Regions from separate parts of the Undibacterium sp. RTI2.2 genome, predicted to be linked through region 2. Evidence: riboswitches for the same ligand, from Rfam matches in the RefSeq annotation. Region 2 holds a riboswitch; the other holds the start of a gene.

Region 1 (7,022 bases), on a different contig from region 2:
GGCATCGATTTTCGTCAATCGATTACAGTTTGGCCCGAACGAAGATTTTGATAAATATCCGCGTACTTTTCAGGCTGACGTAGAAAAGCTGGAGAAGGAAGGTGTGTATGTATTGTTCGCCCCGACAGAAAAAGACCTCTATCCAGAACCACAAGAATACCGGGTGCGTCCACCCGACGATCTGGGGAATATCTTAGAGGGCGAATTCCGCCCTGGCTTTTTTACCGGCGTTAGTACTGTTGTACTGAAATTATTTTCTTGCGTCCAGCCCCGTGTTGCGGTGTTTGGTAAAAAAGATTACCAACAATTAATGATCATCCGGAATATGGCAAAGCAGTTTGCCTTACCAACTGAAATTATCGCAGCCGATACCTGGCGCGCTGATGATGGACTCGCACTGTCATCACGCAACGGTTATTTGTCCGAGGCTGAACGCGCAGAAGCGCCTGTTTTATACCAGACACTGAATGAGGTTGCGCAAGAAATCCGTTCAGGGCATCTGGATATTTTTGAGCTGGAAAAGAAAGCCATGGCGAAACTAGCAAATCGTCATTGGAAGCCAGATTATATTTCTGTACGCAAGCGTTCCGACCTGCAACCACCGTCTGCTGGCGATATTGCGCAGAAGGCGGAGCTGGTGGTAGTCGCCGCCGCCAAGCTTGGCAACACCCGCCTGATCGACAATCTGGAAGTCTGATGACACAGCTTGCAAAAAGCAGAGAGCACTTTTGTCTCATCAAAAAACTAACTGCTTTCATGGCACTGGCAGCGATCAGCTTGCACAGTGTCGTGGGGCACGCCGCCATCAGCGTGACTGATGATGCACAACATGTGGTCACGCTGGCGAAGCCAGCACAGCGCGTTATCAGCCTCGCGCCGCATGCGACTGAGTTGTTGTTTGAGGCCGGTGCCGGTAGCCAAATTGTCGGCGTCAGCGAATACAGCGACTTTCCGGAAGCTGCGAAAAAAATCCCTTCGATTGGCAATGTATTCGCATTAGATGTAGAACGCATCATTGCGCTCAAACCCGACCTGATCGTGGTCTGGGGTACTGGCAACGGCAAAACCCTAGCTAGTAAATTGCGCGATACCCATATCCCGATATTCGAGAGCGAGCCACGCAGTTTTGAAGATATTGCCAGTTCAATAGAACGTCTGGCAGTTCTGACTAACAAGCAAGCGACCGGCAATGCAGCCGCCCAACGTTTCAGAATTCGTTTAGAAAAATTGCGCCAAACTTATCAGCCCGGCTTACCGTCCGGCTTGTCGCCCAGTTCACAAGTCAGCACTGCAAACGCAGCAGAAAAACAAAGAATCGTCAGCGTGTTTTATCAAATCTGGCGCAAACCTTTGATGACCTTAAATGATCAGCATCTGGTGTCGGCAGCAATCCGTTTGTGCGGTGGTAAAAACATATTTGGCGGCTTAAAAGAAATCAGTCCCACAGTCAATACCGAAGCAGTGCTGGCTGCCAACCCGGATGCGATTATTACCACTGGCGGCGAGCAGCAAGATGTCTTCGCCGACTGGCGGCAATTCACCACGCTCAATGCCGTCAGCAAGGGTAATTTATTTACCGTAAAAGGTGACTGGATGAATCGTGCGGGGCCGAGAATTTTAGATGGCACTGAGATGCTCTGCAAACATCTGGCGACTGCCAGAACAACACTGAAATAAGATTCAAATCTGATCTCATTTTGCTAGCTTTGCGAGTTGAAAGCGGATATTACTCCTACTTGACATTACATTAAAATAAATATACTCAGGTAGTGTATATTTTAATCGTCCACATATTATCTGGACAATTCGGCTTTTTAATTAAAAATTAAGGGGAGTATATAAAAATATGCCCTTTTGATCGAATCAAAAGCTAGAACGGATCACAACACCCAGCATACAATTAAGCCATTAATTCCAGTCGCGTGGATCAACCTGATAATACGCACGGAATTGCTCAAACAGCGCGGGATGATGTCTCGCCATTTCCCAGGTTTTCTCAAAAAACGTCTCTGTCCCGACGGCAAAAAATTCTGCCGGATTGGTCGCGCCATAATGATCCATCACCGTTTCTTCACCTAGCTCCGCTGCGCGCTGCAATACATCAAACTCTTGGGACAAGATACTAGACCAACGTTGATAACGCGCCTTACTCATCAAGGCAGGTGCGCCGTTAGTGCTGCCGGTTTCGCTATCGAGCTGATGCGCAAACTCATGCAAGACCACATTGTGCCCTGCGATTTGCGTACCATCACTGCGCTGCACATGATCCCATGCCAGGATCACCCTGCCATCACTCCAGGATTCTCCCGACAATGTTTGGTTGGCGTGAGTGACTACACCACCCAGACTCGTTTGAATATGCGGCTTCATAAAAGCACTGGGATAAACCAAGATGGTTTTTAAGGCTGGGTAAACGGTGCTTGGACGATTAAGGAGCAACATGCAAGCTCTGGCCGCGATCGTGACCTTGATCTCATCCGTTATCTGCAAATCATCGCAAGCAATAAATTTCTTTTGATATAAAAACTGTTTGATCAATCGCTTTAACTGCAATTGCAGCTCCGCCGGCATTCTGGAATACACCGGGATATTTTTACGCAGTATTTTGGAGTAGTGACCAGGGAATGGCTTTTGCAAAGCGCGCTTCAACAGCACATCAGGCAACCACGCAATCAGTCCGACCGTGATTACGATGCTGGATAATACGAGCATTAGTGGTAAAGCGGAGGACATTGATTACCTGCAATTCTGAATGGAAACACAGTAACGGTACCGTGTTATCTCTGGTTATTTAGACCGTTGCCATCTTGATAAAATCTATGCAGCTTGATAGCAAACATAAGTACGAGCTGGAATCAACTCATACCATCAGATGGGACAGTCTTCAGAAAAAACAATAGCTATTAACCATAGCTATTGAATGAAGTGCCCACAAGGCAACACGAATAATCGATTGCTGCGATAATGCGCCCTCACCGATGCCATCAATATCATTCTAAAAATAAGGCATCCAATCCCGTATTCTATTTTTTGATTGTCCTCCCATGCGCAAAGGCATACTCTACGCAGCTTCCGCTTATATCGTCTGGGGCTTATTTCCCATTTATTTCAAAGCTCTGCACGGGATACCTGCACTTGAAATTTTGTTACATCGCATGTTATGGTCACTGCTATTTTTGATGGTAGTACTGGCATGGCGTAGTCAATGGTTTTGGGTACGCGATGTGCTGCGTCAGCCAAAACTGATCGCCGGATTTGTCGCCAGCGCGACCCTGTTGTCAGTAAATTGGCTGATCTACATCTGGGCGATCAATAACGATCATATCGTCGATGCCAGTTTGGGATATTTTATGACGCCGCTGGTCAATGTCCTGCTCGGTTACGCTATCTTGCGTGAGCGCTTGCGGTCAGCACAATGGTTTGCCATAGGCTTGGCAGCCTGCGGCGTGATCTGGCTGACCTGGCAAACCGGTCATCCTCCCATCATTGGGTTGTCTCTCGCCATCAGCTTTGGCGTGTATGGTTTATTGCGTAAAACAGCCGCACTTGGTGCGCTGGAAGGCTTGTCACTGGAGACCTTTTTGCTGTTCCCGTTTGCTTTTGCTTATCTGACTTACTTAACGGTACAAGGTCATAATGCCTTCATCAGTGGATCTGGCACAACTCAATTATTACTGCTGGCAGCTGGTCCCATCACTGCAATTCCATTACTGATGTTTGCTGCCGGTGCTCGCCTGATCCCTATGGCGACGCTGGGATTGCTGCAATATATTGCGCCATCAATCCAACTGATATTGGGCGTCATTTTGTATCATGAGCCATTTAGCGGCGAAAGACTGATCGGATTTATGGCGATCTGGGCTGCGCTGGCGGTGTATTCTGCAGAGGGAATACGTCACTCCTTCAGACGCCAATAATCCAGGTTTTAATTACCAATAGAGTTGCTAAAGAAGGCTAAAGGAGCCCAAAGAAATAGGCCAATCGCAGTTTATGGTAAAGTATGCGCTTCGCTAGGGGTCCTGCGTCAAAGATAAAGTTTGTTTTTATTTTTGTCTGCAGGTGAGAAATACCCTTGAACCTGATCTGGATAATGCCAGCGTAGGGAAGCGCAAAGTCTCTATCAGTCTCTTTGTTTGCTCCCGCGCTTGCGATAAAAAATGAGCAAACTATGACAATCGCACCACCCATCCGCGTTACACAACTTCTTTCACAAGCGACTTCACGTAAGTCATCAGCTCATTCGCTATCAGGTGTTCAAAGCCGCTTGATTCCGCTGACGATGGTCTTGGCAATTTCTCAGGCTTTTACTATCTCTGCTGCCTATGCGCAGAGCGCAGATAAAGCGCTGCCAGAAGTCGTCATTCGCGCTAATAAAACGGATAGCAATAAAAATGATGTAGCAAAAATCGGCGGCTTTGCCGATGCAAAATTATCAGATACGCCAGCATCGATTACCGTCTTTACTCAACAACAATTACAAGATTTAAGCATCCGCACTAGCAGCGATGCGATGAAATTTGATGCCAGTGTCAACGACGCTTACAACGCGGTTGGCTACTCTGAACAATTTTCTATCCGTGGTTTTGCGCTGGATAACACCAGCAGTTACCGCAAAGATGGGCTAGCCATTCCAGGCGATGCATCTATCCCTTTGGAAAATAAAGAGCGCATAGAAATACTCAAAGGATTAGCCGGATTTCAGGCAGGCTTTGCCACCCCCGGCGGCATTGTGAACTACGTGACTAAGCGCCCAACCACTACGCCATTACGTTCAGTAACGGTCGCCGCCAGTGAGCGCGGCACGCTATACGGTTCGCTAGATTTAGGCGGTCAATCCGATGATCAGCAATTTGGTTATCGTATTAATGCTGCGACAGAAAAATTACGCTCCTATGTAAAAGGTGCAGACGGAGACCGACAATTTATCTCTGGTGCTTTTGACTGGCATATCACGCCAAAAGCACTATTGCAGCTAGATATGGATTATCAGAAAAAATCCCAGTTAACTGTCCCTGGATTTCAACTATTTAATGGAATAGATCTGCCTCGCAATGTCAGCGCAGACACAATGCTGAACAATCAACCTTGGGCGAAGCCTGTCAGCACCCGCGACAGCAATATCGGCTTACGTTTCGAATATCAATTCAATGACGACTGGCGCGCCTCGTTCTCAGCCAACCGTCATGAATTCAAACGCGATGATTACACCGCCTTCCCTTACGGCTGTTCGTCCGCAAACTTATTCCCAGGTTATTGCGCGAATGGTGACTACGATGTCTATGACTATCAAAGCGTAGGAGAATCAAAATCGCCAGTGGCAACGCAGGGAATTTTAAATGGCAAATTCCGGTTAGGCGGTTTGCAAAACACAGTCGCAGTGGGATTCTCGACCTTCCAGCGCCGTGATCGCTTTGGTGACTATGTCTACGATTTAGTGGGCACTAGCAATGTATTTCAACCTGTCGTCGTACCGCAATCGACCAACACAACCGGCCCGGTTCTGTTGCGCAGAACGGATAAAGAATGGTCCCTGTTTGCGCAGGATATTATTGATCTGACCGATACTGTCAAACTGGATATCGGTATACGTCACGTTGCGATCAAGCGTCAGCAAATCGATGCGCCGGGTTACGATCGTAACTACGAATTGCCAAGCGTTGCGCTACTTTTTAAACCACAAAAATCCTGGACGCTGTACGGATCGTACACAGAAGGTTTAGAGCATGGCGGCATCGCCCCGTTCGGTACCAACAACGTCAACCAGATGCTTAATCCGAGTAAATCCAAGCAAGTTGAATTTGGTCTTAAAGCAGATGTGGCACAAGATATTAGTATCACTGCCGCCGTCTTCCACATCACTAAATCGCTGGAATATACCAACTCGGATAATGTCTACGTCAGCAACGGCTACGCAATCCATAATGGACTGGAAGTATCCGCCCAAGGTCGTATCACTCCAGCCTTGACGTTAGGTGCCAGCGTCACTGCATTGGCGGCGCACCAATACGATACCGGCATTGCAGGATTAGATGATAAGCGTGTCACCAATGTACCAGAGTTAAAATCTGTGGTGTATGCAGACTATGCTATTGCCAGCATATCTGGACTCAACATCAACGGCAGTTGGAATTATTCTGGTAACAAGGCGTTTCAACCGGATAACAGCGTCATCGTTCCAGGCTATCAAGTGTTCAACCTGGGTGCGCGTTATGTCACCAAAGTGGCTACTGTCGTGACGACTTTACGGTTCAATGTCGACAACGTCGCCGATAAATTTTACTGGCGCGACGTGACGCAATCCTTAGGTGGCTACTTACTGCCAGGCGCACCAAGAACGTATAAAGTATCTGCACAATTTGATTTTTAAAATTTGATTTTAAATACAGCATACAAGCTGTTTAAAATAAAAAAGAGCGGCTCATTTTTAAATGAGTCGCTCTTTTTTTCAACCGATATTTTCCATTTAGATTTGAATTGATGACGGATACACTTTTCAACTATCAACTCATCAGGAATGACAACGCGAAACTGACTTGTTCTACCCGTTCTTTCAAACTCCCGCCTACCAGCAAGAACGGCATTTCCCGCTCATCCAATAAGTCCAGCAATTCTTCATGCACTCGCTGCCTTACTACCGCTGATTCGCGCTGCAAGCCATCGGCAGTCCACGGAAAATCCGGTGCAGTCACTATCGTAAAATCATATTGATGCTGCGCTTCTAAAGTGGCCAGATCAGCGTCAGCTTCACCAAAATAATGGCGACTATATAAGGCGGTCATCAGCGGCGAGGTATCGCAAAATAACCACTGATGGGCTTGTTGAGCGAGTTTATTCTCGCGCTCGACCTGAGTACGAGCGATCAGAATTTGTTCTGCTTCTTTCGGCACGCGTTGCTGCGTCTCGACAAACTCGCGTAAATATTCTGGAACCCATACCGTTTTGTAATGCGCCGCCAATGCCTCAGCAAGCGCTGATTTACCCGAAGACTCGGCGCCTAATATCGCAACTCGATTGATTGAATT
Region 2 (7,022 bases):
GGAGATGATCCATTTATCCGCTGGCGAATAATCCAGATCTGCGTCCGTCACCGTGGCGGCAAAACCGCAATCATGACCTTCGGTATTCATCAGCACAAAGCGGGTTGCGTTCCACAATTTATTGCAAAAATTACGATAGCCTTCGCAGCGACCGAGGTCGAAATTAATATTGCGACCAAGTGATGCATAGCTCGCCATCGTAAAGCGCAGGGCGTCTGTGCCATACGCCGGAACACCATCGGCAAATTCTTTGCGCGTGGCTTTTTCAATCGCGGTTGCCTGCTTAGGATTCATCAAGCCAATCGTGCGTTTAGCGACCAGATCATCCACGCTGATGCCATCGATCAGATCAATCGGATCGAGCGTATTGCCCTTGGATTTGGACATCTTCTGACCGCTAGAATCTCGCACCAGACCATGTACATAGACCGTGTGGAATGGTACCTTTCCAGTAAAGTGCGCCGTCATCATGACCATGCGTGCGACCCAGAAAAAGATAATGTCAAAGCCAGTCACCAGCACCGAGGATGGCAAGAACATTTCTATGTCTTTAGTTTCTTCCGGCCAGCCCATGGTAGAAAACGGCACCAGCGCTGAAGAGAACCAGGTGTCCAATACGTCGTCATCACGCTTTAACGCGCCGCTGTAACCAGCCGCATCTGCTTTGGCTTTGGCTTCTTCGTCATTACGTGCCACGAAGATTTCGCCATTGTCACCGTACCACGCAGGGATTTGATGACCCCACCATAGTTGGCGTGAGATACACCAGTCCTGGATGTTGTTCAGCCATTGGTTGTAAGTCGTGCTCCAGTTTTCCGGTACAAATTTGATTTCGCCATTCGCGACTTTTTCTAGCGCGACTTCGGCGATGGATTTGCCTGGGAAATGCGTGCCTTCTGGTGCGGCTTTGCTCATCGCCATAAACCACTGGTCGGTTAGCATAGGCTCGATCACGACATTGGTACGATCGCCACGCGGCACCATCAGTTTGTGCGGCTTAACGGATTCTAATAAGCCTTGCGCGTCGAGGTCGGCGACGATTTGTTTGCGCGCGACAAATCGATCCATGCCTTGATAAGGCGCTGATCCGTTCTCATTAATTTTTGCGTCCAGTGTAAGGACGCTGATCAATTCCAGCTTATGACGCTGACCGACTGCGTAATCGTTAAAGTCATGCGCAGGCGTGATCTTGACGCAGCCTGTGCCAAACTCTTTATCAACATAGTCGTCGGCGATAACGGGAATTTCTCTATCCGTCAGCGGCAGTTTTAACATCTTGCCGACCAAATGGATATATCGCTCATCGGTAGGGTCAACCGCGACTGCAACGTCGCCCAGCAAAGTTTCTGGACGCGTCGTTGCAACCGTCAAATGACCACTGCCATCCGCGAACGGATAGCGGATATGCCACATAAAGCCGTCTTCTTCTTCCGATACCACTTCCAGATCAGACACAGCAGTACCCAACACTGGATCCCAGTTGACCAGACGCTTACCACGATAGATCAAACCCTGTTCTACCAGTTTGACAAATACTTCAGTGACGACTTTGGAGCGCGGTGCGTCCATCGTGAAGTATTCGCGTTGCCAGTCTGCTGACGCACCCATGCGGCGCATCTGGCCGGTGATGGTAGAGCCGGATTTTTCTTTCCACTCCCAGACTTTTTCTAAAAATTTTTCACGACCTAAATCATGACGTGAAATTTTTTGTGCATCGAGCTGGCGTTCTACCACGATTTGGGTCGCAATGCCGGCGTGGTCCGTGCCCGGTATCCAGGCGGTGTTGTGACCACGCATACGATAATAGCGGGTCAGACCGTCCATGATCGTTTGGTTGAAAGCATGCCCCATATGCAATGTGCCGGTGACGTTGGGCGGCGGTAGCTGGATGCTGAAAGACGGTTTGCTGGCGTCGGTACTGGCGGCGAAATATCCGCGCTTTTCCCACTCTGTGCGCCAAAATGCTTCGATATCGGCGGGCTCAAATGACTTGGCTAATTCCATGATGTGATCTAGGTTTGGTTGGTTTGCTCAATCCTTGATTATAAGGGACAGCCGTATCAAATCTAAAATATGCTGCATAAGATATGCTGCATAAAATCGGCCCGATTTTGAATATTCTTTTTTTGCCCGCTAAATGCGCTTGGATTGAAGCAGACAATCGCTGGCTACCAGTTAGCTTTAGATCAGGATTAATAAAGTGCGGGATGCACTGATGGAATGCCATAGCAGTACCAGCGTAGCGAGATTTTTTATATTGATATCAGCTTAATTTAGCTTAATTTCCATATACTCCCCATTATTTTTATAAAAAATAGCGATTTGTCCATATTTTATATGGACAGTCTAAATATACATCTCCTGAGTATATTAATATCTTAACTGGATCAAGCCTGCGGCCGTAGTCAGATCCGTCCGCAATCATGCTTTGTGGTCTGCTTGCATCGCAGCATGGGTATTCGCTCAGAATGCCGAAGAAAGCGTCAATTAAAATGCTAGCATGTCATTGGTTTTAAAAATCACATTGGTTCGTCAGAGCCAGTTGCCGTCCGCAAGCAAAGCTATATCCTCATTTTTAGAAGTTCCTTATAACGAAGAAGTATTTCTGTATGAGCGTATGTTTGACAATAAACTGATACTGCGTTGTTCCCGCGCCGTTGTTCTGTTATTGGCTCTTGGCCTGACAGCGTCGCCCGCACGCGCTGATGAGGCTGCAGATTTGGCGCAGATTGATCAGATTTAGATTCTTGGTGATACCGACAATGCCAATGCATTAAAGCAGTTGCAAAGCTTTCAAGAAAAACTCTCGGCCGATGCCAGTTATCAAGTCAAATTAAAAGCGCTCAAGTTGATGACAGGATTGTTATACGATGCTGGCAAGGCGAGTTCTGCAAAAAAGGTGAATGCGACTCTAATGGCGTTAGCTGTCAAAGAAGGTGATCAGCGCTCGATCAATTTTGCCAAAGTTAACCAGGCGTTTGACGAGATTGACGATGGCCATCCTGAACAAAGTATTGCCAATCTTACTGAGGTGCAAGATGCGATTAAGGCGTCGCCTGACCCAGAACTGAAAATGCGCATCAGCAGCGCTTTTGGTGCGGTCTACGCATCGACTGGCCGATTTGAATTGGCGCTTTCTTATTACTTAGACGCGCTCAAACTCACCGATCTACAACCACGCCGGCAAGCGCATGCCAAGTTGTATCAGCTTGATTTAATCAGCCGGCTATACACGACTATGAAAAATCCAGAGAAGGCGCTCACGACGATCGATGAAGCGCTAGCGATTTTCTCGGCAACCACGGATCTGAAAAGTTTAGCCTCACTGACTATGGTGCAGGGCGTTGCCTATGCGCAGTTAGACCGCAACAAAGATGCGCTGATTTCTTTTCAAAAAACACTCAACATCGCGCGTGAGGCGGGCATCCCGGCGTTGGAAATTAGCGCACTTGGTAATATCGCTGATCAATATCTGATCATGCATAATTTTGTTGAGGCTGAGCGTACTACCAAGATCGCCTATGAAAAAGCGGATGCGATTCACGATGAATATTTAAAGCAACTAGCCAATGTCAACTGGGGATTTGCGCTCGGCGGGCAAGGTAAGATTACTCAGGGTGCAGAAAAAATAAATAGCGTGATCGCCTACTTTGAAAGCATCGATTCTAAAACGAACGTCGAGGGTATTTTAGGTGAGCTTGGTCTCATGTATGAGCACGCGGGCATGTACAAAGAAGCCGTCGCAACCATGCACAAGAAGGAGACACTGAGCGATGATCTATTCAAAGCTGAGAGCGCCAAAGCCGTCGCCACTTTACAAGAGACGTTCAACGCGGACAAGCGACAAAAGCAGATCGAGTTATTAGGTCGTGATAACCAGTTAAAGGACGCCGATATAAAAAATCGTCGGCTGCAACAAGTCATCACCTTGCTCGGTGCCATGTTGACAGTTATGGCTGGAATATTTATTTTCTTGTTGTACCGCCGCGTCAGAAAAACGAATGCAAAATTAGTCGAAGCGAATTTGCAATTAGAGTTCCATGCCGTGCGCGATCCTTTAACCGGACTCTATAACCGGCGATCTTTTTTAGAGATCATGAAAAATCGGGAGATCAGTAGTGACAGGGAACGACGTGAAAATGATAGCGACAATCCAGATTGCTTGCTGTTATTAGATATCGACCATTTCAAGCAAATTAATGACACCTGGGGTCACGCGGTTGGTGACAGTATATTAATGGAAGTCGCCCATCGTTTGAGAAAAACAGTACGAGATTCAGATATGGTGTTGCGTTGGGGCGGTGAAGAGTTTTTGATTTATTCGCCTAAATCCAACCCTGCTCAATTGAAAAAATTAGTCGAGCGCGTGTTGTCTGCTATTGGCGAAAATTCGGTTCAGGTCGGTGAAAATGCGATCTTGGTTACTGTCACAGCGGGATTTATTTCCTTACCTTTTTCAGATATTCCCGAAGAAATTTGTAGTTGGGAAAAAGCCATGCAAATGGCGGATATGGCTTTATATCTGGGCAAAGCGCACGGGCGCAACCGCGCATATGGACTGGCACGTTTGCTGGTGCCGCACGAACAAGCAATGCCGATTCTGGATCACGACTTGTCCGCGGCGATCAGCGCTAATATGGTGGAATTAATCGAAGTCATCGGGCCGGTAAAGCGCAAAGAAATCAATACGAATTAAAAAATCAAACGATCTGTTAACAGAAAGTCGTTATAATGCGGCTAGTTTTTGAGATGATTTCGAAGCTACAAGATACAACAATGTATTAAACAAGCATCGCAACTAGTACCAGAATAAAAGTAACTGAACACACGAAACTGAATAAGAGAAATGCTAGGGGTCCTGCCAGCAAGAACACGCTGACGGGTGAGAAATACCCTTGAACCTGATCTGGATAATGCCAGCGAAGGGAAGCAAATTAGTGCCGCACGGGGCTACTCAAACCCTCATCATCTTCACCGTGCGCACCTCAAGCCTCCCACGCTGCCACCAACAATGTGCACGTTAATGGGAGCAAAAATGAACGCCAAGCCACAATTTCTATCCGCTACCGCAGTAGTCGATCAAGCGGCAATCCAGCCGCTACCAAATTCCCGCAAAATTTACATTCAAGGTAGCCGTCCTGATATTCGTGTGCCTATGCGCCAGATCAGTCAGTCCGATACGCCAGCGATGTTTGGTTCCGAAAAAAATCCACCAATTTATGTCTATGACACCTCAGGACCTTACTCTGACCCAGAGGTCAAAATCGACATTCGATCCGGCCTTGCCTCGGTACGTGGTGCATGGATTGCAGAGCGCAATGACACAGAAGAGTTGTCCGGCCCATCCTCCGATTATGGGATCGAAAGACTCAACGATCCTAAGCTGGCTGAGCTACGTTTTAATCTGAAGCGTAAACCACGCCGTGCTTTAGCCGGAAAAAATGTCACTCAGATGCACTACGCAAGACAGGGCATCATCACGCCCGAGATGGAGTACATTGCCATCCGTGAGAATCTACAACGTCAGGAATATCTCGTCAATCTAAAAGCCTCTGGCCCTATGGGTAACAAACTGGCTGAGGTCATGGGTCGCCAGCATCCGGGACAATCTTTCGGTGCGTCAATTCCGGATCTGATTACACCAGAATTTGTACGTTCCGAAATTGCCCGTGGTCGCGCCATTATCCCCGCCAACATCAATCATCCAGAGGTTGAGCCGATGATTATCGGGCGTAATTTTTTAGTCAAAATTAATGCCAATATCGGCAACTCTGCAGTGACTTCCAGTATTGGTGAAGAAGTCGAAAAAATGACATTGGCAATTCGCTGGGGCGGCGACAACGTGATGGATTTGTCTACTGGAAAACACATCCATGAGACACGAGAATGGATCATCCGTAATTCGCCCGTACCTATTGGTACTGTCCCGATTTATCAGGCATTGGAGAAGGTCAACGGCAAAGCAGAAGATCTGACTTGGGAGATTTTTCGCGACACATTGATCGAGCAGGCGGAGCAGGGCGTGGATTACTTTACTATTCATGCTGGAGTGCGTTTGCAATACGTACCGATGACGGCAAAACGGATGACCGGTATCGTTTCTCGCGGCGGATCGATTATGGCGAAATGGTGTCTGGCGCATCATAAAGAGAGCTTCTTGTATGAGCATTTTGAAGACATCTGCGAGATCATGAAAGCCTATGACGTGTCATTCAGTTTGGGTGACGGCCTGCGTCCTGGCTCGATTTATGATGCCAATGATGAAGCGCAATTAGGCGAGTTAAAAACTCTGGGTGAGCTGACCACTATCGCTTGGAAGCATGATGTGCAAGTCATGATCGAAGGCCCTGGTCATGTGCCTATGCATCTCATCAAAGAGAATATGGATTTGCAGTTAGAGCAATGTCACGAAGCGCCTTTTTATACGCTGGGACCACTCACGACCGACATTGCACCGGGTTACGACCACATCACTTCTGGTATCGGTGCCGCACAAATTGGCTGGTATGGTACGGCGATGTTGTGCTATGTCACGCCAAAAGAACACTTGGGTTTGCCGAATAAAGTCGACGTCAAAGACGGCATCATTACTTACAAAATTGCCGCTCATGCAGCCGATCTGGCGAAGGGACATCCGGGTGCGCAAATCCGCGACAATGCTTTGTCTAAAGCTCGCTTTGAATTTCGTTGGGATGATCAATTCAATATCGGACTCGATCCGGACAAGGCGCGGGAATTTCATGATGAAACTCTGCCTAAAGATTCTGCCAAAGTTGCGCATTTCTGTTCGATGTGCGGCCCCCATTTTTGCTCGATGAAGATCACGCAAGAAGTCCGGGATTACGCGGCCAAACAAGGCATTACCGAGATCGCTGCATTGAAGCAGGGGATGGAAGTAAAAGCGATTGAGTTCGTCAAATCTGGTGCAGAAATCTACAGAAAACAATAAGTCCTGGCTATGACTCCTATCGTATTGAATGGCGAACCCTATCAATTCGATCGGGCGCAAACGCTGGCTGGAT

What was found. Region 2 has a riboswitch for thiamine pyrophosphate ahead of thiC (phosphomethylpyrimidine synthase ThiC). Riboswitches for the same ligand answer to the same signal wherever they lie in the genome.
Region 1: linked by a shared signal. The riboswitch ahead of QN395_RS01820 (TonB-dependent siderophore receptor) and the one ahead of thiC (phosphomethylpyrimidine synthase ThiC) in region 2 are both predicted to bind thiamine pyrophosphate.

Annotation. Positions count from the first base shown of each region.
Region 1 is NZ_JASJXN010000002.1:171,188-178,209, reverse strand. Features, by position in the region: gene panC (pantoate--beta-alanine ligase) at 1-697, shown strand, start outside; gene QN395_RS01835 (cobalamin-binding protein) at 697-1,677, shown strand; gene QN395_RS01830 (M90 family metallopeptidase) at 1,909-2,733, opposite strand; gene rarD (EamA family transporter RarD) at 3,045-3,917, shown strand; TPP riboswitch at 4,003-4,122, shown strand; gene QN395_RS01820 (TonB-dependent siderophore receptor) at 4,169-6,367, shown strand; gene QN395_RS01815 (ATP-binding protein) at 6,501-7,022, opposite strand, start outside.
Region 2 is NZ_JASJXN010000009.1:64,678-71,699, forward strand. Features, by position in the region: gene QN395_RS06995 (valine--tRNA ligase) at 1-2,004, opposite strand, end outside; gene QN395_RS07000 (hypothetical protein) at 2,501-2,743, shown strand; gene QN395_RS07005 (diguanylate cyclase) at 2,783-4,696, shown strand; TPP riboswitch at 4,842-4,945, shown strand; gene thiC (phosphomethylpyrimidine synthase ThiC) at 5,036-6,949, shown strand; gene thiS (sulfur carrier protein ThiS) at 6,959-7,022, shown strand, end outside.